One region of the uncultured Oscillibacter sp. genome, then DNA from elsewhere that is predicted to be linked to it. Evidence: predicted binding sites of a transcription regulator. Region 1 holds the regulator's gene; the other holds the start of a gene.

The links. The regulator LexA, encoded in region 1, represses DNA repair genes until DNA is damaged. The targets are predictions, from matches to a motif close to CNAACANNTGTTNG.
Region 2: a site for LexA is predicted at 2,112-2,125, ahead of uvrB (excinuclease ABC subunit UvrB). Genes of this name have one in related genera too.

Annotation. Positions count from the first base shown of each region.
Region 1 is NZ_CATMPS010000011.1:43,498-57,828, reverse strand. It holds gene Q1M04_RS07655 (ABC transporter permease) at 1-927, opposite strand, end outside; gene Q1M04_RS07650 (ABC transporter permease) at 924-2,048, opposite strand; gene Q1M04_RS07645 (ABC transporter ATP-binding protein) at 2,052-3,560, opposite strand; gene Q1M04_RS07640 (BMP family ABC transporter substrate-binding protein) at 3,784-4,986, opposite strand; gene deoD (purine-nucleoside phosphorylase) at 5,131-5,847, opposite strand; gene deoC (deoxyribose-phosphate aldolase) at 5,849-6,505, opposite strand; gene Q1M04_RS07625 (S1C family serine protease) at 6,683-7,900, shown strand; gene secG (preprotein translocase subunit SecG) at 8,028-8,258, shown strand; gene lexA (transcriptional repressor LexA) at 8,399-8,989, shown strand; gene Q1M04_RS07610 (putative motility protein) at 9,041-9,217, opposite strand; partial or broken gene Q1M04_RS16130 (carbon storage regulator) at 9,337-9,477, opposite strand; gene fliW (flagellar assembly protein FliW) at 9,471-9,932, opposite strand; gene Q1M04_RS07595 (DUF6470 family protein) at 9,929-10,537, opposite strand; gene Q1M04_RS07590 (hypothetical protein) at 10,584-12,068, opposite strand; gene Q1M04_RS07585 (FlgK family flagellar hook-associated protein) at 12,088-14,331, opposite strand, start outside.
Region 2 is NZ_CATMPS010000005.1:26,520-40,850, reverse strand. It holds gene Q1M04_RS04565 (ribonuclease J) at 1-955, opposite strand, end outside; gene radC (RadC family protein) at 1,411-2,085, shown strand; gene uvrB (excinuclease ABC subunit UvrB) at 2,195-4,165, shown strand; gene Q1M04_RS04550 (flavodoxin domain-containing protein) at 4,184-4,741, shown strand; gene Q1M04_RS04545 (MmcQ/YjbR family DNA-binding protein) at 4,738-5,118, shown strand; gene Q1M04_RS04540 (DMT family transporter) at 5,119-5,991, shown strand; gene ybaK (Cys-tRNA(Pro) deacylase) at 5,995-6,492, shown strand; gene Q1M04_RS04530 (hypothetical protein) at 6,451-6,705, opposite strand; gene Q1M04_RS04525 (helix-turn-helix domain-containing protein) at 6,774-6,992, shown strand; gene uvrA (excinuclease ABC subunit UvrA) at 7,579-10,407, shown strand; gene era (GTPase Era) at 10,479-11,375, shown strand; gene recO (DNA repair protein RecO) at 11,618-12,364, shown strand; gene Q1M04_RS04505 (endonuclease MutS2) at 12,455-14,331, shown strand, end outside.

The sequences.
Region 1 (14,331 bases):
GTCGTAGGGAACGCCCTCCGCTTTGGGGGCCCGGGACTTCTTGGACGTGAAGGCCAGCACCACCAGGGAGATGATGTAGGGGAGCATGTTGTACGTGGCCGCCGGGAGGTTCAAGGCCTTGAGGAAGTCGAAGCCGGAGTACACGTTGCCCAGGGCCCGGCAAAAGCCGAAGAGCAGCGCCGCCAGGGCAATGCGGGTGGGCTTCCACTGGCCGAAGATCATGACGGCCAGGGCCAGGAAGCCGAAGCCCGCCACGCCGTTTTCAAACTTCCACTCGCTGACGCCGGCGGTGATATACACGATGCCGCCCAGGCCCCCCAGCATGCCGGAGATCAGCACGCCGGCGTAGCGCATTCGATAGACGTTGATGCCCACGCTGTCCGCCGCCTGGGGATGCTCGCCGCAGGCCATGAGCCGCAGGCCGAACCGGGTCTTGTACAAGGAGACGTAGGACCCCACAAGGGCCAGGGCCGCCAGCAGCATGAACCAGTTGAACTCAAAGCCGCCCAGGTTCACCAGGAAGGCTTTTTTCGCGTTGATGTACTGGATGGTGGAGGAGACGTTATCCACGCTTTCGGCGGTGTTCATGGCCTTGACAAAGACCGTGGCCGCCGCCGTGCCCAGGAGGTTCATGGCGGTGCCCACCAGGGTCTGGTCCGCCTTGAAGTTGATGGCGGCCACCGCCAGCAGCAGGGAGTACACGACGCCCAGGGCAATGGCGGCCAGTACCACCAGCAGAATCACGCCGAAGGCAGGGGTGCTGTCCGGCAGGAACTTCATCATCAGCGCGCCGCCCAGGGCGCCCATGACCATGATGCCCTCCAGGCCGATGTTGATGACGCCGGAGTGCTCGGAGAAGCAGCCGCCCAGGGCCACCAGCAAAAGCACAGACGCAAAAATCAGCGTATATTGCAGCAGTAAGATCATTTCCCGCCGCCTCCTTTCTCAGCCTTCTTCTCGTCCCGGCGGTTCAGCCAGGCATTCAGCGCCGTCTTGAAGAAGAGGACGAAGCCGCAGAGGTAGATGATCAGCGCGGAGATGAAGTCGGAGATCTGGGAGGAGTACATGGTCTTGTCCACATAGGCGCCTCCGTTGGTGATGTGCTGGATGAAGTAGGAGGAGAAGATGGCCCCGATGGGGTTCAGCCCGCCCAGGAAGGCGGCGGCGATGCCGTTGAAGCCCATGGCGGGGACGGCGGACTGGGTGCACTGCCACTGCTCGAAGCCGGAGAGGAACAGCATGGCCGCGCCCATGCCGGCCAGGCCGCCGGAGATGGCCATGGTGAGAATCAGGTTCTTCCGCTCCCGCATACCGCAGTACTTGGCGGCGAACTTGTTGCAGCCGGTGGCTTTCAGCTCATAGCCCAGCTTGGTTTTCTCCAGCAAAACCCACACCAGCACCGCCGTCAGGATGGCCAGGGGAATCGCCAGGCCCACGTACTGGTTCTTGCTGAACAGGGCCCCCAGGCCCAGGGAGGGAAGGATGGCCCCCTCGTTAGTGCTGGAGAGGGTGAAGGTATAGGGGCTGGTCTCCTCCTTCACCAGGGTCAGCAGCATGTTCACGGCGTAGAGGCTGATCCAGTTCAGCATGATGCAGGAGATGACCTCGTTGACGTTGCAGTAGGCCTTCAGCAAACCGGAGATCGCCCCCAGGGCGGCCCCCGCCAGAATGGCGGCGATGAGGCACAAAAACCAGGGCAGCTTCAGCCCCAGGGCGCAGTACAGCGCCGCCCCGGTGCCCACCACGTACTGGCCCGCCGCGCCGATGTTGAAAAGGCCCACCTTATAGGCGAAGAGCACCGAGAGGCTGCACATCAGCAGGGGGGCGGTCTTCACCAGAGTGCTGCCGAAGTAGCGGAGCTGGGCTGTGGACTTGGAGTAGGTCATGAAGTTTTCCACGATGGCTAAAATGGCCCCGTTGGCCCCGGCGGGGTTGATGAGAAGCAGGGCGATATAGCCCACCACCAGGCCCAGGATGATGCACAGCAGGGAGGCCAGCAGGGACTGCACCGCGCCGTTGCGCAGCAGGGAGGTTTTTTCTTGTTTCATGCCTTACGCCCCCTTCTTCTTCGCGCCGGCCATGTAGAGGCCCAGCTCTTCCACCGTGACCTGCTTGGGGTCGAACTCGCCCACGATTTCCCCTTCGTACATGACCAGAATCCGGTCGGAGACGTTCATGACCTCGTCCAGCTCCAGGCTCACCAGCAGCACGCCCTTCCCGGCGTCCCGCTGGGCCACAATCTGCTTGTGTATGTACTCAATGGCGCCCACGTCCAGGCCCCGGGTGGGCTGGACGGCGATGAGCAGCTCCGGGTTCTTGTCAATCTCCCGGGCGATGATGGCCTTTTGCTGGTTGCCGCCGGACATGCTCCGGGCCGCCGTAACGGGGCCCTGGCCGGAACGGACGTCGTACTGCTCAATGAGGCCCACGGCGTACTCCCGGATGGCCTTCCGTTTCAAAAAGCCCGTCGGGGTGACGAAGTGGCTCTCAAAATACCGCTGGAGCACCATGTTGTCCTCCAGGGAGTAGTCCAGAACCAGGCCGTGCTTGTGCCGGTCCTCGGGGATGTGGCTCATGCCGGAGGTATTCCGCTTGCGGATGGGGGCCTTGGTGATGTCCTGGCCGCCCAGGGTCAGCGTGCCCTCCTTCAGGGGCTCCAGGCCGGAGATGCCGTAGACCAGCTCCGTCTGGCCGTTGCCGTCGATGCCCGCGATGCAGACGATTTCGCCCCGGCGGACCTGGAAGGTCACGTTCTTGACGGCGTTGTTTTTGTGCCGCTTGGAGGCCACGGTCATGCCCTTCACGTCCAGCACCACCTCGCCGGGCTTGGAGGGGGCCTTTTCCACCACGAAGTTCACGTCCCGGCCCACCATCATCCGGCTCAGCTCCTCCTGGGAGCTGGCGGCGATGTCCACGGTGCCGATGTACTTGCCCTTGCGCAGCACGGAACAGCGGTTGGCCACGGACATGATTTCGTTGAGCTTGTGGGAGATAAACAGGATGCTCTTCCCCTCGGCGGAGAGGTTTTTCATAATCTGCATCAGCTCGTCGATCTCCTGGGGGGTCAGCACGGCGGTGGGCTCGTCGAAGATCAAGATCTCATTTTCCCGGTACAGCATCTTCAAAATCTCGGTGCGCTGCTGCATGCCCACGGTGATGTCCTCCACCAGGGCGTCCGGGTCCACATGAAGGCCGTACTTCTCCGAGAGGGCCAGCACCTTCTCCCGGGCCTCTCCCTTCTGGAGGAAGCCGTGTTTGCAGGGCTCCACGCCCATGATGATGTTGTCCAGCACCGTAAAGCACTCCACCAGCTTGAAGTGCTGGTGGACCATGCCGATCCCTAAGTCGTTGGCGTCGTTGGGGTCCTTGATGGAGACGACCTGGCCGTCCTTTTTGATCACGCCCTCCTCCGGCTGGTACAGGCCGAACAGCACGCTCATCAGCGTGGATTTTCCGGCGCCGTTTTCGCCCAGAAGAGCGTGAATCTCGCCCTTTTTCAGCTGTAACGTGATATTGTCGTTGGCCACGATGCCGGGGAACCGCTTGGTGATATTCAGCATCTCAATGGCGTAACTCTGTTCCAATTTCACAACCTCCTCCTTCTCTGTTTCCCGGAACCCTTTGCGAAAAAATAGGTTCTTGTTTATTGTACCATATCCCGTCCTGGATTTCAAAGCAATTTTTGAAATTTTTCACAAAGTCGACCCTTTCTCTCCACTAGCCGGCGGCAAGTAAAAAAGTGAGGACGGGAAGATCCCGTCCTCACAGTGCTTGAGGGGGTTTTTACTTGATGTTGCCCAGATCGTTGACCGTGATATTGGAGACGGCGGGCATAGCGGAGATGTCGTCAGAGACGGTGATTTTGCCGTCGAACATATCCTTCACCAGGGCCTTGTAGTCGTCCTGAGAGAAGCCGTCGCCCCACAGGGTGGTGTCCATGGGCAGCAGGACATAGTTGGCGCTAGGGTCGTCGCCGGAAACCAGGCCCAGGGCCTCGGCCTTGCCGCCGTAGTTGGCGAAGTTGCCCGCGGCCACCTCGTCCAGCATGTGGTTGACCGTGGCGGCCAGGCCCTTCATGGCGGAGGTCAGGGTCACGCCCTCGCCGTAGGCGGCGTCCATGGTAAAGCTCTGGTCCACGTCCACGCCGATGACCTTGGTGCCGGGCACCTTGGCGGCCGCCTCACCGGCGGAGGTGAAGATGCCGCCGCCGCAGGCGAAGACCGCCTGGACGCCCAGGTTCTGATACCAGTTGTCCGCGTAAGCGGTGATGTCGGGGTCGCCGAAGAACTGGTTGCCGTAGACATACTCCACGGTTGCGTCTACGCCCAGCTCACCAGCGGCGGCGTCCACGCCCTGGACAAAGCCGTAGCCGAAGCGCTGCACGGCGGGAACGGCCATGCCGCCAAGGTAGCCCAGGTGGGTGTAGCCCAGCTTCACGGCGGCGACGCCGGCCATGTAGCCGCAGAGCTCTTCCTTATAGACGGCGCAGTACACGTTTTCGGGCACCGTTCCGCCCACGTCGCCCTCGCTGACGTCCAGGGCGATGAAGCTGATGTCGGGATAAACGTCGGCCACCTGGGTAATGGTTTCGCCAAAGGCGAAGCCGGGCATGACGATGACATTGTAGTCCTCGTCAGCGGCCTTTTCCACCATGGCCACGCGCTCGGCGGTGGAGTCTCCGGCGGGCTTGTAGTAGGTGAATTCCACGCCGTTGGCCTCGCACCAGGACTTGCTGGCCTCGTAGGTGGTCTGGTTAAAGGACTGGTCCGTGATGTCGCCGTAGTCCGTGATCATGGCGACCCGGATGTCGGCGGCCTCGCCGCCCTGGTCTTCGCCTTCATCGGCGGGGGTGGCGGCGGGCTCCTGCTGCTGGCTGTCTCCGCCGGCATTGCCGGAATCGCCGGAATTCCCGGAGTCGTTGCCGCCGCAGGCGGCCAGGGACAGAACCATCGCCAAAGCCAGCAGGATTGCAAATAACTTCTTCATTGGTATCAACCTTCCTTCCATATGTTCCCCTGAAAACAGAGGGCGGCCTCATTGGGCCAAGCCTATTATAACAATACCTTCCATGGATTTCAAGGAAATTCGCAAAATGTTTTCCTTTTGGGAAAAACGCCGGAAGCCCCGCTCTTACCGCCCCGCCATTTGGACGGCGGTTTCCAGGGCGATTTCCATCATCTCCGTCAGGGAGCTCTGCCGCTCCTCGGGGGGGAGCTCCTCCTTTGTGACCAGGTTGTCGGTGACGGAGCAGATGGTCAGGGCCCGCTTTCCCGCCTCGGCGGCGGTGGCGTAGAGGCCCGCCGTCTCCATGTCGATGGCCAGCACCCCCATGGGGGCCCACTCCAGGCCGCTTCCCGTTTTATAGTAGAACACATCGGAGCTGAGGATGTTCCCCACCGGGGGCTCCAGCCCCCGCTTCCGGGCCGCGGCCACGGCGGTTTCCAAAAGCCGGAAGTCCGCGATGGGGGCGAAGACCCCGGGAAGGCCGAAGTGGTGGGCGAAGTTGGAGTCCGTGCAGGCCCCCTGGGCGATGACCAAATCCCGGAGCTTCAATTTTTCGCTGAGGGCCCCGGTGGTGCCCACCCGGATGATGTTCTCCACGCCGTAGAAGTGAAAAAGCTCATGGGCGTAAATGCCGATGCTGGGGATGCCCATGCCGGAGGCCATGGTGGAAACCTCCACGCCGTGGTAGGTCCCCGTCCAGCCCTGGATGCCCCGGACGTTGTTCACCAGCCGGGGATTTTCCAGGAAGGTCCCGGCAATGAACTTTGCCCGGAGGGGGTCGCCGGGCATGAGGACGGTCTTGGCAAACGCGCCCTTGGCGGCCTCGTTGTGGGGAGTGCCCATCTCAGCCCTCCAGAGCCTTCACGGCCTTGACGATCCGGCTGGTGCCCAGGCGGGAAGCCCCCAGGTTGATAAAGTCCTCCGCGTCCTTCAAATCGGCGATGCCTCCGGCGGCCTTGATTTTTACGTTGGGCCCGACGTGCTTGGCGAAGAGGGCCACGTCCTCCCGGGTGGCTCCGCCGCCGCCAAAGCCGGTGGAGGTCTTGATATAGTCCGCCCCGGAGGCGGTGACAATCTCGCACATCTTCACTTTTTCCTCGTCGGTGAGGAGGCAGCACTCAATGATGACCTTGAGGAGCTTGCCCTTGCAGGCGGCCTTGATGGCCTTGATTTCCGCCAGGAGCTCGTCCCATTTTTGGTCCTTCACCCAGCCGATGTTGATAACCATATCCACTTCTTCCGCCCCGTTGTCCACGGCGTCCGTTGCCATGAAGCATTTGGCGGCGGTGGTGTCATAGCCGTTGGGGAAACCGATGACCGTGCAGATGGGCAGCTTGCCCTGGACATACTCCGCCGCCTTTTTTACATAGCTGGCGGGGATGCAGACGCTGGCGCACTGGTACTTTATCCCATCGTCGCAGATGGCCTTGATTTCCGCCCAGGTGGCTCCCTGGGCCAGCAGGGTGTGGTCGCACTTTCCAAGGATTTCCTTCAGTTCCATTTCAGCGTTCTCCTTTACAGTTATAATATGATCCCAGCTCAGGGGGAAAGGTCTACCCTTTTATTATACCAGACCATCCGCCGCCTGTCCAGTGGGCAGATGGCCGCGTTTCCCCACTTGCAAAGCCGGTTTCACCGTGCTACAATAGGACGAATATTCTTGATGGAGGCTTATCCCATGAAAAAACGAATCCTTCCCCTGCTCTGCGCCTTGATCCTGCTTCTGGGCGCGGTTCCCTCCGCCGCCGCCCTGGAGGGAGAATCCCGCCGGGCCGCCGGAACCCTGGCCGGTCTCGGCCTGATCGATTCCGTGCCCTCCGACGAGGTTTTGAACCGCCCCGCCGACCGGCTCGACGGGACGAACCTGCTGGTCCGCCTCTCCGGCGCCGTCCGGGCCGATCTGCCCTCCGGCGCCCAGGACTACGCCGTGGCCCAGGGCTGGGTCACCGTCACCGGCGGCCAGGACGAGCCCCTGCCCACCGCCGAGTTCTGCGCCTCGCTGCTGCGGCTGCTGGGGTATGAGGGCTTCACCGGCGAAAACGCGGATCTCTTCGCCCGCCGGGCGGCCCTGACCACCCGGGACTACGGCGAAACCCTCACCCTGGGGGACCTGTACCAGCTGGCCCTGGACGCCCTGACCTTCCCCGCCCAGGACGGCGGGACCCTGGCCCAGGGCCTGGCGGACAAGGGCCGCTGCACCCAGGCCCAGATCCGGGGCCTTTTCCCGGAAGAGCTCACCGCCCGGCAGGTGGCGGACCGGCACATGGCCGCCGCTTTCCAGCTGAACGTGTACTACACGGAAAACGCCTATAAGAAAAATATTCAGAGCAACGGCGGCAGCGGCTTCTTCGTCTCCGCCGGAGGGCTGGCCGTCACCAACTACCACACCATTGAGGACGCTGTCCGGGCCACCGTCACCCTCATCACCGGAGAGACCTTCCCGGTGGACCGGGTGCTCTTCGCCGACCCCGACGCCGACCTGGCCCTGCTGCGGATCTCCAAAACCTCCGAGGACGGCAAGACGGAGGTTCCCTTCTTCTCCTTCCTGGAAATCGCGGAGGAGCCCGCCCTTCGCCGGGGCGACCGGATTTACACCCTGGGCGTGCCTCTGGGCATCACCCCCGCCATCAGCGAGGGCATCGTCAGCGCCACGGACCATATGGTCTCCAAGTTCAGCGCCCCCTGCGTGGTCAACACCGCCGACATCTCCCACGGCAGCAGCGGCGGCGCCCTGCTGAACGTTTACGGCCATGTGGTGGGCGTCACCTCCGGGGCCTATGAGGCGGGAAACAGCCTGTACATCTCCGTCTCCCTGTCCCCCATCCTGGAAACGGACTGGGAAGCCGAGGGCATCACCCTGGCGGAGCTCAAGCGGGAGCTGCAGCAGCAGGAGTAAGCGCGCCGGAGAATTCCCGTAGAATTTTCTCGAATACCCCTTGAAAACCGGGAAGCGTTGTGGTATGATAAGAAGCTGTCAAACACGCTTCACGCTCCGCGTGATCTTAAATTGGAGGTAGAACGTCTTGAAAATCGCCATCACTGTTTTGCAGCTCCTCTGCGGGCTGGGCATTATCCTGATTGTACTGTTCCAGTCCGGCAAGAGCGCCGGGCTCTCCGGCGCCATCGGCGGCGTGGCCGACTCCTTCCTGGCCAAGAACAAGGCCAAGACCATGGACGCCAAGCTGGCCCGCGCCACCAAGTGGATCGGGGCCCTCTTCCTAATCTTGACCCTGGTTTTGCTGATCCTCGGCTGAGCGAAGCAAAAACCGCCTCTCAGGCTTCTGGGCGGCGGTTTTCTTTTTGAATTTCTTCCAAACAAATGTTTGCCTTTTGCCCTCCGATGTGCTATACTGGAGAAAATAACTGTGCCTCAGGGCGCTCGGGAGGTCCTGTTATGGCGAATCTCACCCATATGCAGCAGAAGGTCTACGACTACATCGTCTCCTGCATCCAGACCCAGGGCTATCCGCCTTCCGTCCGGGAAATCGGCGACGCGGTGGGCCTGAAATCCCCCTCCACCGTTCATTTCCACCTCAAGCACCTGGAAGAGGCCGGGGTCATCGTCAAGGGCGCCGGGAAGGGCCGGGCCATCGCCCTGACCGAGTTTCCCGCTCCCAAGGACCGGGTGCCCATTGTGGGCAGCGTGGCCGCGGGAAGCCCTATCCTGGCGGAGGAGTGCATCGAGGACTACCTTCCCTTTGACGCCGGGGGCCGGGAGGGGGAGTATTTCGCCCTGCGGGTCCGGGGCGAGTCCATGCTCAACGCCGGGATTCTCCCCGGAGATCTGGTGGTGGTCCACAGCCAGCCCACCGCCCGGCACGGGGAAATCGTAGTGGCCATGATTGAGGACGAGGCCACGGTAAAGCGCCTCTCCCTCCGGGGGGGCCAGGTCTGGCTGCTGCCGGAGAACGACGACTACTCCCCCATCGACGGCACCTATGCCAAAATCCTGGGGAAGGTGGCCGCCGTGGTGCGGCATTACTAAAGGCGGTTTTGAAGAAAGAAGGCCGGAGCCCTTTGGGCTCCGGCCTTTTGTTCAGGCGTAGGTGTCGATATAGTCGCCGACGCCGGGAGTGGGAGGCAGCATAGCCAGCTCTCCCATTGCCTGCTGCTCCATGTCCGTCATCACATTCTTTTGCAGGGACATGGCATACTGGGTTGCCAGCCGCGCGGAGCTCATCTCCATGGCGGCCATCGCAACATCATTCATCATGGTTTCGCGTCTCCTTTCTCATGCTTTTTGGAAACAGGCATTCCGCCCAGCAGCCCCAGCAGTTCCGCGGGGGCCGCTTCCTCAACGGCGGAATCCTGGTTCGCCAATTTGGCGTCCAGCAGCTCGCTGCGAAGGATGGATACTTCCGGCGGCGCGGAGATGGCCAGGCGGACCCGCCCGCCCTCAATCGACACCACGGAAACCCGTATTTCCTCCCCAATCATCAGGGATTCTCCGATCCTGCGCTGTAAAATCAGCAAGGCGCGGCCTCCTCCCCGCGGCCAAATTCCGCCAGGGGATGCCGCATTTCATACCGCTCCATAATAATCTGCCGGGCCTCCCGGGTCTCGGGGTGGACAACCAGAGGGCACTTCAGATTCACCGTGCTTTCGGAAACCGGGTTCTTCACCGCGCAGAGCACGTAGAACCCCAGCTCTCCCGCCTCCTTTACCCCAAAAGCCTTCAGCTCTCCCCGCTCCAGCTCCGGCGCGTAGTCCGGTTTCAGCGTGAAGGGGTCCAGCACCACAAAGGCCAGGGCAGGGGTCTGCACGCTCTGGAGGCAGAGCATGCCGCCGCCGCTGCCGTCGAAGGGCAGGAGCAGGAAGCCCCGCTCCTCCTCAAAGCCGAAGAGCCCGTCGGGGAAGCGCACCACGTCCTTGTCCGCGTACTCAATTTCCCCGAAGTACTTGGTCTGAAGCTTGATCGTCTCTGTCATGCCTTCACATCCACCGGCTCATAGTCAGGATCGGCGGAAGGGGGCACGTAAAGCGGCCCGCCGATATACTTGATGATGACCTCCGCCTTTTGCTTGACGGAAATCTCAATGTCGCCGGGAACAAACTCGAATTCCGTCTGGTTGATCCGCCAGTCGAAATTCAGCTTATCCATCTCATAGCGGATGTTCATCTCCCCGGGGTTCCAGTCAATCTCCGGGCCCTCCTTGGGAATAAAATCCATAGCGGGCTGGCTGAACATCTGCTCACTGATGGCGGTCCGGGAAATCTGGGCCTGAACGTCCTCGCCGAACTTGGCCTTCAAGTAGAGCTCGCCCTCCTGGGCCCGGGCGGCGGTGGCGCTGTAGGCGGCCTCCCGGCCCTTCTGGGCGCTCTGCTCGATGCTGCGTGCCGCGGTGGGGACGATGGACTGGCGCATCTCGAAGGTATCCATGTTCAGCTGGATGGGCCTGCTCTTAATGCTTAAGCCTCCCTTGTCCCGGGAGATTTCCAGCTCCGCTGTGCCCCGGGTGTACTGCAATTGCGCCCGGGAGGTCCGCATCTCGATTTCAATGGGCACACTGGTGATTTCAAGAAGCTGTCTCATAGGTCATGGCGCACTCCTTCCTCTGAAAAAATATATTCTTTCCCTTTTAGAAATTCATATAATCCATCAGGCTCTGGGACAGGACGCTGTTGCCAACCTTCAATGCCGCGTCGTAGCAGTAGCGGGCGAACATAAAGTCGGAAATGGCGGCGGCGGGGTCCGCGTCCTCCAATTCCATATACTGCTGCTTCAGAGAGTCCGACGTGCTGGTGAGGAGCTCGCTGTTGTCCCGGAGGAAGCCGCTCTGGGTGTCCATCTCCGTCCAGCGCTCCCGGAAGGAGCTGTTGCTCTCTTCGTATTCCTGGAACAGGGCCTTGAAGCGGAGCTGGTCCTCGTCACTGGCAAAATTGCCGGTGTTGGAGTCGCAGCGCTGGAGAATCTGGCCGATTTCGTTGACTACGGAGATGACATTCTTGGGAACCTTATCCACCACTCCTATGACATTCCCCTTCTCGTCCTTTACCTCCACGCCGTCCTTGGTTCCATAGCCGCCCAGGTAGTAAATGCCCTGGAGGGTCGAGTTGAACACGGTAGAGGATACCGCCGCGTTCCCCTCTTCCTTGTGGCCCAGGCCCACGTCGATGTTCTTGGCCTCTTTCAGGAAGTACTCCATCTTCTCCACATCCGCGGGGGCGTTGGAGTCTACGGCCACGCCCCGGTAATAAAGGCCTGTGGCCGCCTCGTCCGCCTCGTTGGTTCCGCTGCCGTCCGGCTTCAGATATTTGAAGGCGAAGTTGGAGTCATACTTTTCATTTCTCTCGGGGATCTGCTTGGCGTCCGCCTCTACCATTGTCCCCAAGCCGTCATTCTTTATAAACTTTCCATATCTCGGGTCCCTCAGCCTCGGGTCGTCCGTGCCCGGAGCCACCGGGTTGTCAATTACATCTTGGGTAAAATCCTCATCGTAGCTGGGATTCTTCTCAGGCACCAAGGCGGCCTTTGCGGGATCATTGGTAAACAGCTCACCGGGCCCAACCTGGTTCGGGTCGGCTATATACTGAAAGGCCGGGGCCTGACTCTCCTTGGTCGCGTCCAGAGGCTCCGCAATATACCCCGGGTTCGCCTGAGGGCCCCAGGTGAAGGGGGGATTCAGCGTATCCGCCCCGGAAAAGACGTAGTTCTCGCCGTAGCGGCCGTTCATGATTTGGGCAATGTCCTTTGCCTTGGCGCAGAGGGACTGCCCCAGGGCCAGGCGGCCCGGGCCCGTGGAGCCGCTGGCGGCGCGGATGATGCTGGCCACGGAGGCGTCGTCCGCCCGGGAATACAGGTCCGTGGAGGCATTCTCCAGAGCCGACCAGGCCACGTCGTACTTGTGGCGCAGAGACTCGTTTACGTTCAGCTGGCTCTGGGACTTCCAATAGGAATTGCGGATCTGGAAGCACCGGGTGGCCAGGGCCGGGTCCTCGGCGTAGGAGTTGAAGAGCCGCCCGGTGAGAACGGTATTCATCGCCTTGGTCATGGTATTGTTGGACCCGTTCAGGCTGTAACGGTAGTTTTTCAGCGTACCGACCGTGGTCATTCTTGGAATCATATGGCGTTCTCCTCCTTATTTAGGTCGTTATGCCGGTGCCGTTGATCAGCTTATCCAGCACGCTGTCGATGGTGGTCATCAGCCGGCAGGCGGCGTTATAGGACTTCGAGTACATCATCAGGTTCATGGCTTCGTCGTTGAAGTCCACGGAGGACACGGAGTCCCGCGCCGTATCCACGGACAGGAGGTTTTTATAGTGGCCGTTCAGAGCCACTTCCATCTTTGACTGGTCCCCGCCCCGCGTCGTTCCGATGTTGTTCCACATCTCGAAGAAGGTGCCGTTCAGCATGGGCGCGCCGCTGGCGTTCTCATAGCCGTCCAGGGTCGTGGGGATGAAGTCAAATTTCTGGTTGGTCACCAGGTACTCGAAGTGCCGGATATTCTCGCTGGCGCCGGAGGCAGGCTCCAGGTCTCCGGGGGGGCAGGTGTAGTCGCACACCAGGAGGTGGGTGGTCTCCCAGGTATTGGAGACGGAGATGTTGGCCGCCGTGATGCCGGAGGGGTCGTCGTTTCCGGGGTTGTTGCTGAACAGCACGCCGCCAACAAAGATGCCCTTGGCGTTTTTTCCCCAGCCGGCTTCCTGGACCGTGCCGTCTTCCGCCAAAATATCCTCTTTATTTTCGGGGATAAATTTCCCCTCGCCGTTGTCGTATTTCTGCCCCTTCATAAAGGCGTCCAGAACATTCTTGCCGGTGAGCCCCGCGGCTTCCATCGCCGCTTTGTCAGCTAATCCCACCTCGGTTAGGATCGCTTTTTGAACATCCTCGCTTATTTTGGACCAGTCGCTGTTGACTTTTTCATCCTTGCCGTTGACCTGGATGGTCACCGGAACGCCGGCTTCTTCGCCCGCGTCGTTTTTGCCCTTGGTAATAAAGTTCCCTTCCGGGTCCTGGAGGAAGCCCTGGTTGGCCTCGTTCATGACCTTGGCGAACTGGTTGGCCAGCAGGTCCAGGGTCCGCTGGTAATAGGGGATGCCCCGCTTGCCGCCGGCGTTTTCGTCCACGTTTGTAATCACGTCCCGGTCCGTGAACTCGCCCTTTTCCGTGAGCATCTCCCGCCATGCCTGAATCTTGCCGCCAAGGTCGTTGTCGTCCAGACTGACTTTTTTAGAGACCTCCTGGGTGACCATCTGCTGGGTGTAGGCGTAGTTGCCGTTGGCCAGCAGGACACGCTTGTAGATCATCAGGGTTTTGTCTCCCACAGTGGGAAGGTCCGGGGTCTCCACCGTGAAGCTGTTCCGGCCGCCCTTAAACAGATCCTCGATGGCTACCTGGCTCCCGGCGCCATCGTCTACGGTATCGGTTCCCGAAACCCCTTTGACGGTTCCTCTGTTGATGGCTACGTAGACTTCGTTGATACTGTTTTTCAGCTTGGTGATGGACATATTGTAGTTGGGGTCTACCACCTTTTTTGCCTTTAAGATGTCGTTCGTGGGTTTTCCGTCCTCGGTCAGGTAGGGTTGGTAATCCTTATTGGCCCTCGGGGCGGCGTGGGCCTCGTCGGTGGGCTGGCCGCTCTCGTCCAAGAACTGCGTGGCCGTGTCAAGGCCGTCCCACTCCGGGTTCGGCTCCTTGCCGGCCTCGTCTTTTGTGGCGACCGGGTCTCCGTTCGCGTCCGCGTAAGGCCACGTTGTGGTGTCATTGGGGTCAAACTCCCGCTTTACCGGCACCTGATCGATTTTCATCTGGGCCGCGAAAACGCCGTCCACCAGCAAAGCCTCGTCCGATCTGACCGATCCGTCGGGGTTGGCGTTGCCCAGGCGGATGGTCAGCTTTTCCACCGTCAGCCCGGCGGTGATCTCTTCCTCGCTGTAGGTCACGTCGATGTCAATCAGCTCGGAGAGCTGGTCGATCTGGAGGTTCCGCTCGTCCCGGAGCTCCAGGGCCGGGTCACCGTGGATTTCGCTCTTGCGAATCTCCTCGTTCAAGGAGCGGATGGTGGTCAGGCAGCCGTTGATTTTGTCAATGTCCTGGTTCAGCTTGGTGATTGTGCTTTCCTGGACCTCTTCCAGCTTGTTGGCGTATTTATTCAACAGGGTGACCAGGTTCTTGGATATCTGCCGGACGGTGTTGTCATACTCCTGGTGCCCCGTCTGGTCCACCAGGTTCTTAAAGGCCTCGCCCAGCTTCTCCAGCTCCAGTCCCAGGATGCCGTGGCCGCCCTCGCCCTTGCTCTCGTCGCCCGCGCCCACTTCATCCAGAATCCGTTGGATTTCCTCCAGAATCTCCAGCCGGCCGTCCGCGTAGCCCATCTGGGCGTTCAG
Region 2 (14,331 bases), on a different contig from region 1:
CGACTTCCACCTGCTTGTGGGTGGAGAAGGCCATGCGGTACAGGGCGCTCATCTCCTCGCCCTGGGAGCCGGTGGTGACAATGACCTGTTTGTTTTTCGGCAGGCTCTTGATTTTATTGATGTCCACCAGGGTGTTCTTGGGCACCTTCATATAGCCCAGCTCTGTGGACACCCGCATGATGTTCTCCATGGACCGGCCCGTGACGGCCACCTTCCGCCCGTGGGCGGCGGCGGCGTCCAGCACCTGCTGGACGCGGTGGACGTTGGAGGCGAAGGTGGTGACGATGATCCGCTCCTCGCAGCCCTGGAACTGGCGCATGAAGGTCTGGCCCACGGCCCGTTCGCTGAGGGTGTAGCCCGGGCGCTCTACGTTGGTGGAGTCGGCGCAGAGGGCCAGGACCCCTTCCTTGCCCAGCTCGCCCAGCCGGGCCAGGTCGATGACCTCCCCGTCGATGGGGGTGGAATCGATTTTAAAGTCTCCCGTGTGGACCACGGTGCCCATATGGGTGTGGATGGCGAAGGCCACGGAGTCGGCGATGGAGTGGTTCACATGGATGAACTCCACGGTGAATTTCCCCGCCCGGACGGACTTGCCCGGCTCCACGGTGATGAGCTTGGTGCTCTTGACCAGGCCGTGCTCCTCCAGCTTCAGCTGGATGAGGCCCGCGGTAAACCGGGTGCAGTAGATGGGCATGTTTACCTGCTTGAGGACGTAGGGAATGGCCCCCACATGATCCTCGTGGCCGTGGGTGATGAACAGGCCCCGGATGCGGGCGCGGTTTTTGATGAGGTAGGTCACGTCGGGGATGATGCAGTCGATGCCGTACATGTCGTCCCCGGGGAAGGCCATACCGCAGTCTACCACGATGATTTCCCCGCCGTACTCATAGGCGGTCATGTTTTTGCCGATTTCATTCAGGCCGCCCAGAGGGATAATTTTCAGTTTTTCTGCCATAGATTGTAGAACTCCTTACCAATATAAAAAGATGTACCGCGGTCCTGTATCCGGCGTCTGGGCACAGCAAAGAAGAGACGCCCTCTGTCCGCCCGGCCCCGTTACGCCGGCGGAGGTTTGGCAGCGTCCTGTCGCAACCGAATATGAAAGCCGCTTTGAGCTTGAAAAGCCCTATATTATTTGACCAGCCGGGAAGCGCGTCCCGCCCTGGAAAAATACCGATATCAGCGCCGGGGACCCGCCCCGGCGGAACCGCCCCGGGCGCCCTGAACGGGCCGCCGGAACGTCAACTCGATATAGTATAGCACAGGAAAACCCGTTTGTATACAAAAACTTTTCGAAATCCGCCGGAAGATTGACGGCTCCTGGAAAATATGCTATCATATTCTCCAAATGCCGCGCTCAGATTCCGCCGCCGCCGGCGGAGGGGCGGAGCTTACAGGGGAGGTGCGTTTATGGGCGTCCACGACGGGCACCGGGACCGGATGCGGAAGCGCTTTTTGAAAAATGAGCTGAACGGCTTCGCGGACCACGAGGCCCTGGAGCTGCTGCTCTATTACGCCATCCCCAGAGGGGATGTGAATCCCTTGGCGCATGCCCTGATGGACCGGTTTGGAAGCCTTTCCGGCGTGTTCTCCGCGCCTGTGGAGCTGCTGGCCCAGGTGAAGGGCGTTGGAACGCAGACGGCGGTGCTGCTGCGCCTGGTTCCCCAAATCGCCCAGAGGGCCCGCCTGACGGACCTGGAGCGGGAGCTGGCGCTGAACACCCGGGCTCGGGTGGGGCAATATCTTCTGGAGCTTTTCTCCCGGGAGCGGAACGAGGCGGTGTATGAGATCTGCCTGGACGGAAAGGGAAAGCTGCTGGCCTGCCGCCGCCTGGGGGAGGGCAGCGCCTCGGCGGTGAACCTGGACATCCGCCAGATTGTGCAGAACGCCATCACCTTCTGCGCCAGCTCCGTCATTCTGGCCCACAACCACCCCAGCGGCGTGGCCCTGCCCTCCCAGGCGGACCAGGGGGCCACCCTTCGGGCCAAGGCGGCGCTGGAGTCTATAGACGTGCGGCTGGAGGATCACATCATCGTGGCGGACGGTGAGTATGTGTCCTTCTCCGAGTCGGGCTACTTGGGGTAAGCGGGTCCTGCTTTTGAAAAATATATCGAACAAACGTTGTAATCCGGCGGGCTTTGTGGTAAGATAACATCCGATCGCTTCACTGAAATCCCACCGGCAGGAGGTCCTCATGCCAAAGTTTCAAGTCGTATCCGAATACCAGCCCTCCGGCGACCAGCCGGAGGCCGTCGCCGCCCTGGCGGCGGGCATCGAGAGCGGGCTGAAGGAGCAGGTCCTCCTGGGCGTCACCGGCTCCGGCAAGACCTTCACCATGGCCAAGGTGATCGAGGCCGTCCAGCGGCCCACCTTGGTGCTGGCCCACAACAAGACCCTGGCGGCCCAGCTCTGCGCGGAGTTCAAGGAGTTTTTCCCGAACAACGCCGTGGAGTACTTTGTGTCCTACTACGATTACTACCAGCCGGAGGCCTATATTCCCCACACGGACACCTATATCGCCAAGGACGCCTCCACCAACGACGAGATTGACCGCCTCCGCCTCTCCGCCACCTGCGCCCTGCTGGAGCGGCGGGACGTCATCGTGGTTTCCTCCGTCTCCTGCATCTACGGCTTGGGGGAGCCCGATGACTTCGCCAAGATGGTGGTCTCCCTCCGGGCGGGGGCGGAATGGGACCGGGACGAGCTCCTCCGGCGGCTGGTGGAGATCCGCTATGAGCGAAACGACATCGCCTTTGAGCGGAACATGTTCCGGGTCCGGGGGGACACGGTGGAGATTTACCCCGCCTATTACAAGGACAAGGCCATCCGGGTGGAGTTCTTCGGGGACGAGATCGAGCGGGTCAGCGAGTTCAACCCCATCACCGGCTCTGTGAACCGGGTGCTGAACCACATTGCCATCTACCCCGCCAGCCACTATGTCACCACCAAGGACAAGATGGATCGGGCCATCGGGGAAATCCGCCGGGAGATGGAGGAGCAGGTCCAGGCCTTTACGGAGAACAACCAGCTGGTGGAGGCCCAGCGCATCCGCCAGCGGACGGAATACGACATGGAGATGATGGCGGAGCTGGGGTATTGCTCCGGCATTGAGAACTACTCCCGCATCATCTCCGAGCGGCCCCAGGGCTCCGCCCCCATGACGCTGCTGGACTTCTTCCCCGACGACTTCGTGCTGTTTGTGGACGAGAGCCACGTCACGCTGCCCCAGGTCCGGGCCATGTACAACGGGGACCACGCCCGGAAGGACTCCCTGGTGAAATACGGCTTCCGCCTCCCCTGCGCCTATGACAACCGGCCGTTGAAGTTCGAGGAGTTCGAGGGCCGCATTGGACAGGCTGTCTTTGTCTCCGCCACCCCCGGCCCCTATGAGCGGGGGCGGGCGGACCAGGTGGTGGAGCAGGTGATCCGCCCCACGGGACTGCTGGACCCCCAGGTGGAGGTCCGGCCCGTCACCGGGCAGATCGACGATTTGATGGAGGAGATCAGCGCTCGGGCGGCCAGGGACGAGCGGGTGTTGGTGACCACGCTGACGAAAAAAATGGCGGAGGACCTGACGGAGTATTTCAAAAACGCCGGCATCAAGGTCCGCTATATGCACTCCGATGTGGAGACCATCGAGCGGATGGAGATCATCCGGGATCTGCGGCTGGGGAAGTTCGACGTGCTCATCGGCATCAACCTTCTGCGGGAGGGGTTGGACCTTCCCGAGGTCAGCCTGGTCGCCGTGCTGGACGCGGACAAGGAGGGCTTCCTCCGGTCCGAGACGTCCCTGATTCAGACCATCGGCCGGGCGGCCCGGAACGCGGAGGGCCTGGTTATCCTCTACGCGGATACCATCACCCCCTCCATGCGGGCGGCCATGGACGAGACGGAGCGCCGCCGGGGGATTCAGGACCGCTTCAACCAGGAGCACGGCATCGTCCCCAAGACCATCATCAAGGGGGTCCGGGAGGTGCTGGAAATCTCCACCACCGCCGAGGACGAGACCACCCGGGCCCGCCACCACCGCAAGCTGACGAAGCAGGAGCGGGACGCGGAGATCAAGCGACTGGAAAAGGAAATGAAGGAAGCCAGCAAGATGCTGGAATTCGAATACGCCGCGGTTCTGCGGGACCGGATTATCGAATTGCGGGGGGAGAAATAAGCGGGCAAGGAGCGAAATATGGACGGCAGGGTATTGGTTTGCTGCAAAAGCGTAACCGGCTTCACCCGGCGGTACGCCGGGGTGATTGCCCGCGAGGCAGGCGGCACGCTGATGGATTGGAAGGATGTCTCCGCGAAAACGGCGGCTCCCTATGAAACCATGGTATTTGGCGGAAGATTTCGCGCCGGGACGGTGGACGGGCTGAAGCGGGCAAAAGCGATCGCGCGGTCAAGCGGGGCGGCGCTGATGGTCTTTGCCACAGGCGCGATGCCCGCCGGGGCGGCGGAGATGGTGCTGCGGCAGACCTGGGAGAAAAATTTCACGGCGGACGAGCTGGACCGGATTCCCCATTTTTATATGCCGGGAGGGCTGTGCTACGAAAAGATGCCGCTGTTGGACCGGGCGCTGATGAAAACCTTTGCCGCCGTGATGAAGCGGCGTCTTAAGGGAAAAGAGGAACTGTCGGAGCAGGACCGGGAATTCGTTCGTATGATTTCCACGTCCTATGATCTCTTCTCCGAGGATTTCGCCAACCCCTTGATCGCCCTGTTGAAAAAGACGGAGGATGGGAAATGAAATACGATTGGCTGGACGAATACCTTCTGTCCCTCCCTGGGGCGGAGAAGGACTATAAGCCCGAATGGGCCTGGTTCCGGTATAGGATCCGGGGCAAGCTCTTTGCCGCCGTCTGCTCCCCCAGCGGGATGAAGGACGAGGCGTACAACGGGCACGACCTGGTGAACCTGAAATGCGAGCCCGCCCGGAGCGAAATTCTCCGGGCGGCCCACCCCGAAATCCTGCCGGGGTTCTACTGCGACAAGCGCAGCTGGATCGCCTGCCTTTTGGACGGGGGCCTGCCGGATGAAACCCTCCGGGAGCTCTGCGCGGAGTCCCACGGGCTGGTTTTGAAGAAGCTGCCCAAGTATGTGCAGCGGGAGATTTTGGGAGAATAGATGGAGACGCAAAAAAGAGCCCCGGCCAGCGCCGCAATCCTGGCGGCGGCGGCTCTGTGGGGCATGATCGGATTATGGAACCGGACGCTGATGGCGGCGGGCCTTTCGCCTCTTTCCATCGTTGTGGTGCGGAACCTGGGGGGAATGCTTCTCCTGGCGGCGTTCTTCGCCGTGAAGGACCGGAGCGTCTTCCGGGTGGAGCGGAGGCACCTCAAATATTTTCTCGGCACCGGCGTGGTCAGCGTGGTGTTTTTCACCGTGTGCTACTTCTCCTGCCAGAAGCTCTGCTCCCTGGCGGCGGCCTCCATTTTGCTCTACACCGCCCCCTCCTTCGTGGTGATTCTGTCCGCCGTTTTGTGGAAGGAGCCGGTGACCGGGAAAAAGCTCCTGGCCCTGGGCCTGACCCTGCTGGGCTGCGCGTGCGTCTGCGGCGTGTTCAGCGGCGGGCTGTCCGTCACGATCCCCGGCGTCCTCCTGGGCCTGGGGTCCGGGTTCTTCTACGCGCTGTACAGCATTTTCGGCCGCTACGCCCTGGCCCACTACCCGCCCCTGACGGTGACGGTCTGGACCTTCCTCTTCGCGGGCCCCGCCTCCCTAGTCCTGATCCGCCCGGCGGAGCTGGCGGGGACTTTCGGCGGCAACCCCGGCCTCTGGGGGACGGCCCTGGCTCTGGCGGTGTTCTCCACCGCCATACCCTACCTTCTTTATACCTGGGGCCTTGCCCGGACAGAACCGGGGAAAGCCTCCATCCTGGCCAGCCTGGAGCCGGTGGCGGCCACCCTGACGGGCGTGCTGGCCTTTGGCGAGACCCTGGGGCCGCTGACGGCCCTGGGGATTCTCTGCGTCCTGGCGGGCGTGATCATTTTGAGGTGAACCATGGCAAAGAAAAAGGACGAGAAAACCAATGTAATGCGCATCCTGGACCAGAAAAAGATCCCCTATATCCCCCATTTCTATGAGGAGGAAGAGGGCCCGGAGGGCACCCGGGACTATGGCGTCCATGTGGCCCAGGCCCTGGGGCAGGACCCCAAGCGGGCCTTTAAGACCCTGGTGGCAAAGGGGGCCTCCGGAGCCTACCACGTCTTTGACATCCCCGCAACCGACAGCCTGGACCTGAAAAAAGCGGCGAAGGCGGCGGGGGAGAAATCCATCGACCTTCTGCCGGTGAAGGATATCACCGCCGTAACGGGGTACATCCGGGGCGGATGCAGCCCGGTGGGCATGAAGAAGCAGTATCCCACCATTTTCCACCAGACGGCCCTGGAGTTTGAAACCATCTACGTGTCCGCCGGGAAGATCGGCGCCCAGGTGGAGGTGGAGCCTCGGGCGCTGTTAGGCCTTCTCCGGGCGGAAACGGCGGATATCATTATTTAAAAAGGAAAGGCCCAGATGGAGACCGGCGGCGAAGGCGGCGGCGGACCATTGATAATAGTAGTGACTGACCTGATCGTAAATGTGGATTCGGCGGCGTTCCTCAATCGGGAGGGCGTTCAAAAGGTCGACCAGTTCCCCATGGGGAAAATTGTTCAGCTCTTTCAGAACGGACTCGCCATAGGTGTCGAAAAGTCTTTGAATGGTTGGGTCCATAATCATCACCACACGAATTATTATAATGTCATTATACCTCTTTAAAATTCGTATGTCAAGGAGTTTCTATGAATACTTTGGAAATTTTCGGCGTACGGCTAAAGGCTTTACGGAAAGAACGGCGAATATATCAGCGGGAAATGGGAGAATTGCTTGGAGTTACACTCCGCCACTATCAGAAAATTGAGTATGGAGAAATCAACATTTCTGCCTTGACATTATGCACCCTGGCGGATTATTTTGGAGTGAGTACCGATTATCTGCTGGGGCGGTCTGAGGAGAGATAGGGGGAAACCTGGGGGAGGGCGGACACACAGGTCCGCCCCTACAGGGTGTCCTATCGGGAGAAGGATGGGCCCGGAAGGAATGGCCTACCGGGAGAAGGGCAGTTCCTGGAGAATGGCCTGACCAGGGGGTCAGGCCCCACAAAGAGAGTTTTCCGGTCTACCGGAATATTTCCATTATGGAAATGGTCTACCGATAGAAGGGTGGGTCCCACAGTGTCCTATTGAGAGAAAGGTAGTCCCGGAAAAGGCGGACATCCACCCTCTACCACCAGATTAGCGGCAGCGAAAAGAGGAGGGAGTCCATTCGATAACCACCAAAACCCCCGCTCAGACTACGCCGCGGGCAGAAGGCATGCGTACCCGGAGGAAGCACCTCTTGCGCGACCCCCGTCCCACGTCCCCCCGCAGGGGCGATCCTTCTTTTTCTCTTTTGGACCGTGCACGGCCCGTTTTCTCTTTTTCTTCTGGAAGAAAAAGAGAAAATGGGGGGTGCAATGAACCAGCCATCGCTGGTATCCAATTCGCCCCGCCCGCAAGGGCGAGAACAACCCTCCCCCTGGCAGGGGGAAAAACAAGGAGCCCCCTTATGCAAGATAAAATCATCGTAAAAGGCGCCCGCGCCAACAATCTCAAGAACATCGACGTGACCATCCCAAGGGACAAGCTGGTGGTCATGACGGGCCTCAGCGGCAGCGGCAAATCCTCCCTGGCCTTCGACACCATCTACGCCGAGGGCCAGCGGCGCTATGTGGAATCCCTGTCCTCCTATGCCCGGATGTTCCTGGGCCAGATGGAAAAGCCGGACGTGGACTACATCGAGGGCCTGAGCCCCGCCATCTCCATCGACCAGAAAACCACCTCGAAAAACCCCCGGTCCACCGTGGGCACCGTCACCGAGGTCTATGACTACCTCCGCCTCCTCTGGGCCCGGGTGGGCACCCCCCACTGCCCCAAGTGCGGCAAGGTGATCCGCCAGCAGACCATCGACCAGATCATTGACCAGGTGCTCTCCCTCCCCGAGGGGACCCGCATCCAGGTGATGGCCCCCGTCATCCGGGGCAAAAAGGGCGAGCACGCCAAGGTCTTCGAGGACGCCAAGCGCTCCGGCTACGTCCGGGTCCGGGCCGACGGGAACCTCTATGAGCTGGACGAGGAGATCAAGCTGGAAAAAAATAAAAAGCATAACATCGAGGTCATCATCGACCGCCTCATTATCCGCCCCGACATCCAGCAGAGATTGACGGACAGCGTGGAAACCGCCTCCGCCCTCTCCGGCGGGCTGGTGGTGGTGAACCTCCTGCGGGAGGAACAGGACCTGATGTTCTCCCAGAACTACGCCTGTGAGGACTGCGGCGTCTCCATCGAGGAGCTGACCCCCCGGATGTTCTCCTTTAACAACCCCTTCGGGGCCTGCCCCACCTGTACGGGCCTGGGCAGCCAGTTGAAGGTGGACGTGTCCCTGGTGGTCCCGGAGCCGAAAAAGTCCATTCTGGAGGGGGCCATCCAGGCCAGCGGCTGGGGAAATATCCGCTCCGACGGCATCTCCCGGATGTACTTCGACGCGTTGTCAAAAAAATACCGCTTCTCCCTGGAGGAGCCCTGGGAAACCCTGTCCGATGAGGCCAAGGACATCATCCTCTACGGCACCAAGGGGGAGAAGCTGGAGCTCCACTATGACCAGCCCCGGGGAAAGGGCGTGCTGTACCAGCCCTTCGAGGGCATCTGCAACAACGTGGAGCGCCGCTATCAGGAGACTCAGAGCGACGCCAGCAAGCGGGAGCTGGAGGAGCTGATGACCGAGTGCCCCTGCCCCGCCTGCAAGGGCCGGAGGCTGAAAAAGGAGTCCCTGGCGGTCACCGTGGGAGAAAAGGACATCGACGCCCTGACCCGTTTGTCCGTGGTGGACGAATTGGCCTGGGTGGAGCAGCTGGAGCTGACGGAGCAGCAGCATTTGATCGCCGATCGGATCTTGAAGGAAATCAAGTCCCGCCTGGGCTTCCTCCAATCCGTGGGCCTGGGCTACCTGACGCTGAGCCGGGCCGCCGGGACCCTCTCCGGCGGCGAGAGCCAGCGCATCCGCCTGGCAACCCAGATCGGCTCCAGCCTCATGGGGGTGCTGTATATCCTGGACGAGCCCTCCATCGGCCTCCACCAGCGGGACAACGACAAGCTGCTGGCGACCCTGCGGAACCTCCAGAGCCTGGGAAACACCCTCCTGGTGGTGGAGCACGACGAGGACACCATGCGGGAGGCGGACTACCTCATCGACATCGGCCCCGGCGCGGGCGTCCACGGCGGGCAGGTGGTGGCGGCGGGCACGCCGGAGGAGGTCATGGCCAACCCGGATTCCCTGACGGGCCAATACCTCTCCGGGAAGAAACGGGTGCCCATTCCAGATGTCCGCCGTCCCGGAAACGGGAAATTCCTCCATGTCCGGGGGGCGGAGGAGAACAACCTCCGCAAGGTGGACGTGGACTTCCCCCTGGGGACCTTCACGGTGGTCACCGGCGTGTCCGGCAGCGGCAAGTCCTCTCTTGTCAACGAGGTGCTGTTCAAGCGCCTGGGAGCGGAGCTGATGCGCATGAAGGTCCACCCGGGCAAGTGCGCGGGCATCGACGGCCTGGAGCATCTGGACAAGGTGGTCAGCATCGACCAAAGCCCCATTGGCCGGACGCCCCGGTCCAACCCCGCCACCTATACGAACCTCTTCAACGACATCCGGGACCTCTACGCCTCCACCCAGGAGGCCAAGAGCCGGGGCTACGGCCCGGGCCGGTTCAGCTTCAACGTCCGGGGAGGACGCTGCGAGGCCTGCTCCGGTGACGGCGTGCTGAAAATCGAGATGCACTTCCTGCCGGACATCTTCGTCCCCTGCGAGGTGTGCAAGGGCCGCCGGTACAATCGGGAGACCCTGGAGGTCCATTATAAGGGGAAAAATATCTCCGAGGTGCTGGGCATGACGGTGGACGAGGCGCTGGAGTTCTTCGCCCCCCTGCCGAAGCTCCGCAACCGCCTCCAGACCCTCCAGGACGTGGGCCTGGGGTACGTGAAGCTGGGCCAGCCCTCCACGGAGCTCTCCGGCGGCGAGGCCCAGCGGGTAAAGCTGGCCACGGAGCTTTCCAAGCAGGCCACCGGAAAAACCATCTATATTCTGGACGAGCCCACCACGGGCCTTCACACCGACGATGTGCGCAAGCTCCTGGAGGTCCTCCAGCGGCTGGTGGACAGCGGAAACACGGTGGTGGTCATCGAGCACAACCTGGACGTTATCAAGTCCGCCGACTGGATCATCGATCTGGGCCCCGAGGGGGGCGACGGCGGGGGAAACATCGTCTGCACCGGCACGCCGGAGAGTGTGGCCGCCTGTAAGGAATCGTATACCGGGCAGTATCTCAAAAAGGTCCTGGTGCGGTAAAAAAAGCCGGACCACGGTTATAAAAACACTTTTAAAAAGTAATATTGCTCAAAGAAAGTTGAGGATCACCTATGAACATTCAAAAAACCGCCATGATCACCGTCTGCGGACGGCCCAACGTGGGCAAGTCCAGCCTGACCAACGCCCTGGTGGGGGAGAAAATCGCCATCGTCTCCAACAAGGCCCAGACCACCCGGAACCGCATCTACGGCGTGGTCAACCGGGAGGACACCCAGTTCATCCTCCTGGACACCCCGGGCCTCCACCGGCCCAAGTCCGCCCTGGGGGACTACATGGTCAAGGTCGTCACCGCCAGCCTCTCCGACGTGGACTGCGCCCTGCTCCTGGTGGAGCCCATCCCCCATGTGGGCGGGCCGGAAAAGGCCCTCATCGACCGGGTGCGGGAGGAAGGACTCCACTGCATCCTGGCCGTCAACAAAATCGACACCGTGGAGCCCGCGGAGCTCCTCCCCGTCATCGCCGCCTACAGCGAGGCCTGGGACGGCTTCGACGCCATCATCCCCATTTCCGCCCGCACCGGCGATGGCCTGGAGGAGCTGATGGCGGAGCTGGGGAAATACGCCCAGGAGGGGCCCCAGCTCTTCCCCGACGGGCAGACCTCCGACCAGCCGGAGCGGCAGGTCATGGGAGAGCTGCTCCGGGAGAAGCTGCTCCTCTGCCTGGACAAGGAGATCCCCCACGGCACCGCCGTGGAAATCACGAAATTTTCCGAACGGGACTCCGGCGTTGTGGACGTGGGGGCCACCATCTACTGCGAAAAGGCCAGCCACAAGGGCATTATCATTGGAAAGCAGGGGGCCATGCTGAAAAAAATCAGCTCTCTGGCCCGGCACGACATGGAGAAATTCATGGGCACCCAGATTTACCTGGAAACCTGGGTGAAGGTCAAGGAGAACTGGCGGGACAACGTGAACTACGTCCGCAGCCTGGGCTACCGGGAGGACTAAAATTTTCATTCCAGATTGACCGGAACTTTCCACGTATCCTTTTCGACAGCAATCGCAGACTATTCCCAAAAGGAGGCCTGCGACATGGACCATATGGAACCCGCGCCCCTCTGGGAGCTGTTCTGCCTCACCGGCGAGCCCCTGGCCTATATGCTCTATCGGTCGGCGGAGGGCGAAACCGATAACTTTTTGTCATAAACGGAGAGATGATTCCTCTCCGTACATAAAGGAGGGAGGCCGCCGTGGCGGGAACGCCCTATGCCGTGGACCGCGGCGTGGTCCTGCGGGAGACGGAGACCAAGGAGACGGATAAAATCCTGACCCTCCTGACCTGGGAGGCGGGGAAAATCGGGGTCATCGCCCGGGGGGCCCGGCGGAAAAACTGCAAATTTGCCGCCGCCGCCCAGCCCCTGGCCTACGCCGAGTGGACCCTGTACCAGCGCAAGGACTGGCACTACGCCAGCGACGCGTCCACCCTGGATTTGTTTGACGGCCTCCGGGGCGACCTGACGGCCCTGGCCCTGGGCTGCTACATGGCGGAGCTGACGGAGGCCGTCTGCCCGGAGGCCGTGCCCGCCCCGGAGCTGCTGCGGCACCTCCTCAACGGGCTGTATGCCCTTTCCGCTTTACACAAGCCCCCCGCCCTGGTGAAGCCCGCCTTTGAGCTGCGGCTTCTGTGCCTTGCGGGCTATGAGCCCCTGGCGGACGCCTGCGCCCTCTGCGGAAGGGAAGACCCGGCGGAGCCGGTGCTGGACACGGTCCAGGGGGTGCTCCGCTGCCGGGACTGCGGCGGGGGAGGCGGGCGGCCTCTTTGCCGGGACTCCCTGGCGGCCCTGCGGCATATCGTCTATGGGGACCCCAAGCGGCTGTATTCCTTCCGCCTGGGGGAGGAGGCCCTGGGCCGCCTGACGGCGGCGGCGGAAGCCTTCCTCTACGCTCAGCTGGAGCGGGGCTTCGGAACGCTGGACTTTTACAAAAGCATGATATGAGACGGATTCCTTCCGGCCCCGCTGCCCTGGAGCGGGGAGCTTTGCGCCGGAAGGGAGCGAAAGCGGATTCCCTTGACAGGAGGAATTTCTATGAGCGAGCTGTTTGAAAAATCCCTCCGCACCCTGGAGCTGCCCCGGGTGCTGCAACTGCTGTCCGGCGCGGCCGTCAGCGCCGAGGCCAAGGAGCGGGCTCTCCGGGTCTCCCCGGAGACGGAAGTGGAGGAGGTCCTGCGCCTCCTGGACCAGACCGACGCCGCCCGGCAGATGATCGGCCGGCGGGGGGCCCCCTCCTTCTCCGGCGTGAAGCCGGTGGGAGAGGCCCTGGACCGGGCGGACCGGGGGGGCAGCCTGAACACCCGGGAGCTGCTGCGGATCGCGGACCTGCTCACCGCCGCCCGGCGGGCCAAGGAGTACTTTAATGACGACGCGGCGGAAAAAACCGCCATCGACCACCTGTTTCTCTCCCTCCACGGCAACCGCTTCCTGGAGGACAAGATCAAGCGCTGCATTCCCGACGAGGACACCATCGCCGACGCGGCTTCCCCGGAGCTGGCGGACATCCGCCGCCACATGCGGGCCGCCCAGGCCAAAAGCCGCCAGATTCTCCAGCGGATCATCTCCTCCCCCAGCTACGCCAAGGTGCTTCAGGAGACCATCATCACCCAGCGGGACGGGCGTTTCGTGGTGCCCGTGAAGGCGGAGCAGAAGGGGAACCTCCCCGGCCTGGTTCACGACATCTCCTCTTCCGGAGCCACGGTATTCGTGGAGCCCATGGGGGTGGTCCAGGCCAACAACGAGTACGTGGAGCTGGAGGCCAAGGAGCAGAAGGAGATTGAGCGCATCCTGGCGGAGCTCTCCGCCGAGGCCGCCGCCCACCGGGAGGATATCCAGTGGGATTATGACACCCTGGTCCACCTGGATTTGATCTTTGCCCGGGGAGAGCTCAGCTATAAGATGGACGGCGTGCGGCCGGAGATTCGCCGGGACGGGGCCATTCACCTGCGGAAGGCCCGGCACCCCCTGCTGGACCCCAAGACGGCGGTACCCATCGATTTAGAGCTGGGGGAGGCCTTTGACACCCTGGTGATCACCGGCCCCAACACCGGCGGCAAGACCGTGTCCCTGAAAACCCTGGGCCTCTTGACCCTCATGACCCAGTGCGGCCTCCACATTCCGGCGGCGGACCGCAGCGCCGTGGCGGTCTACGACCGGGTGCTGGCGGACATTGGCGACGAGCAGAGCATTGAGCAGAGCCTGTCCACCTTCTCCGCCCACATGACCAACATCGTGGGGATTCTAAAGGAGGCGGACGGGAAGAGCCTCATCCTCTTCGACGAGCTGGGGGCGGGCACGGACCCGGTGGAGGGCGCGGCCCTGGCCATCGCCGTTATCCAGCACGTCCGCTCCGCCGGGGCGAAAATCGCCGCTACCACCCACTACGCGGAGCTGAAAACCTTTGCCATGACCACCGCCGGGGTGGAGAACGCCTCCTGCGAGTTCAACGTGGAAACCCTGAGCCCCACCTACCGGCTCCTCATCGGCATCCCCGGCAAGTCCAACGCCTTCGCCATCTCCCGGCGGCTGGGGCTTCCCGAGGAGGTCATTGAAGCCGCCCAGACCCAAATGAGCGGGGACAGCGTCCGGTTTGAGGACGTGCTGACCCAGCTGGAGGCCAAGCGCCAGGCCCTGGAAAAGCGGGACGCGGAGTCGGACCGCCTCTTCCGCCAGCGGGAGGAGGATGCCCGCAAGGCCCGGGAATTCCGGGAGCAGATGGAGCGGGCCAAGGAAAACGCCCGGAGCCGGGGCGAGGCGGAGGCCAAGCGCATCCTCCGGGACGCGAAAGCGGCGGCGGACCAGACGTTCAATGAGCTGGCGGAGCTCCGGCGGCGGCAGGCCGCGGCGGATTCCGCCCAGAACATCAACGACGCCCAGGCCGCCATCCGGGCGGGGCTCCACCAGGCGGAGGA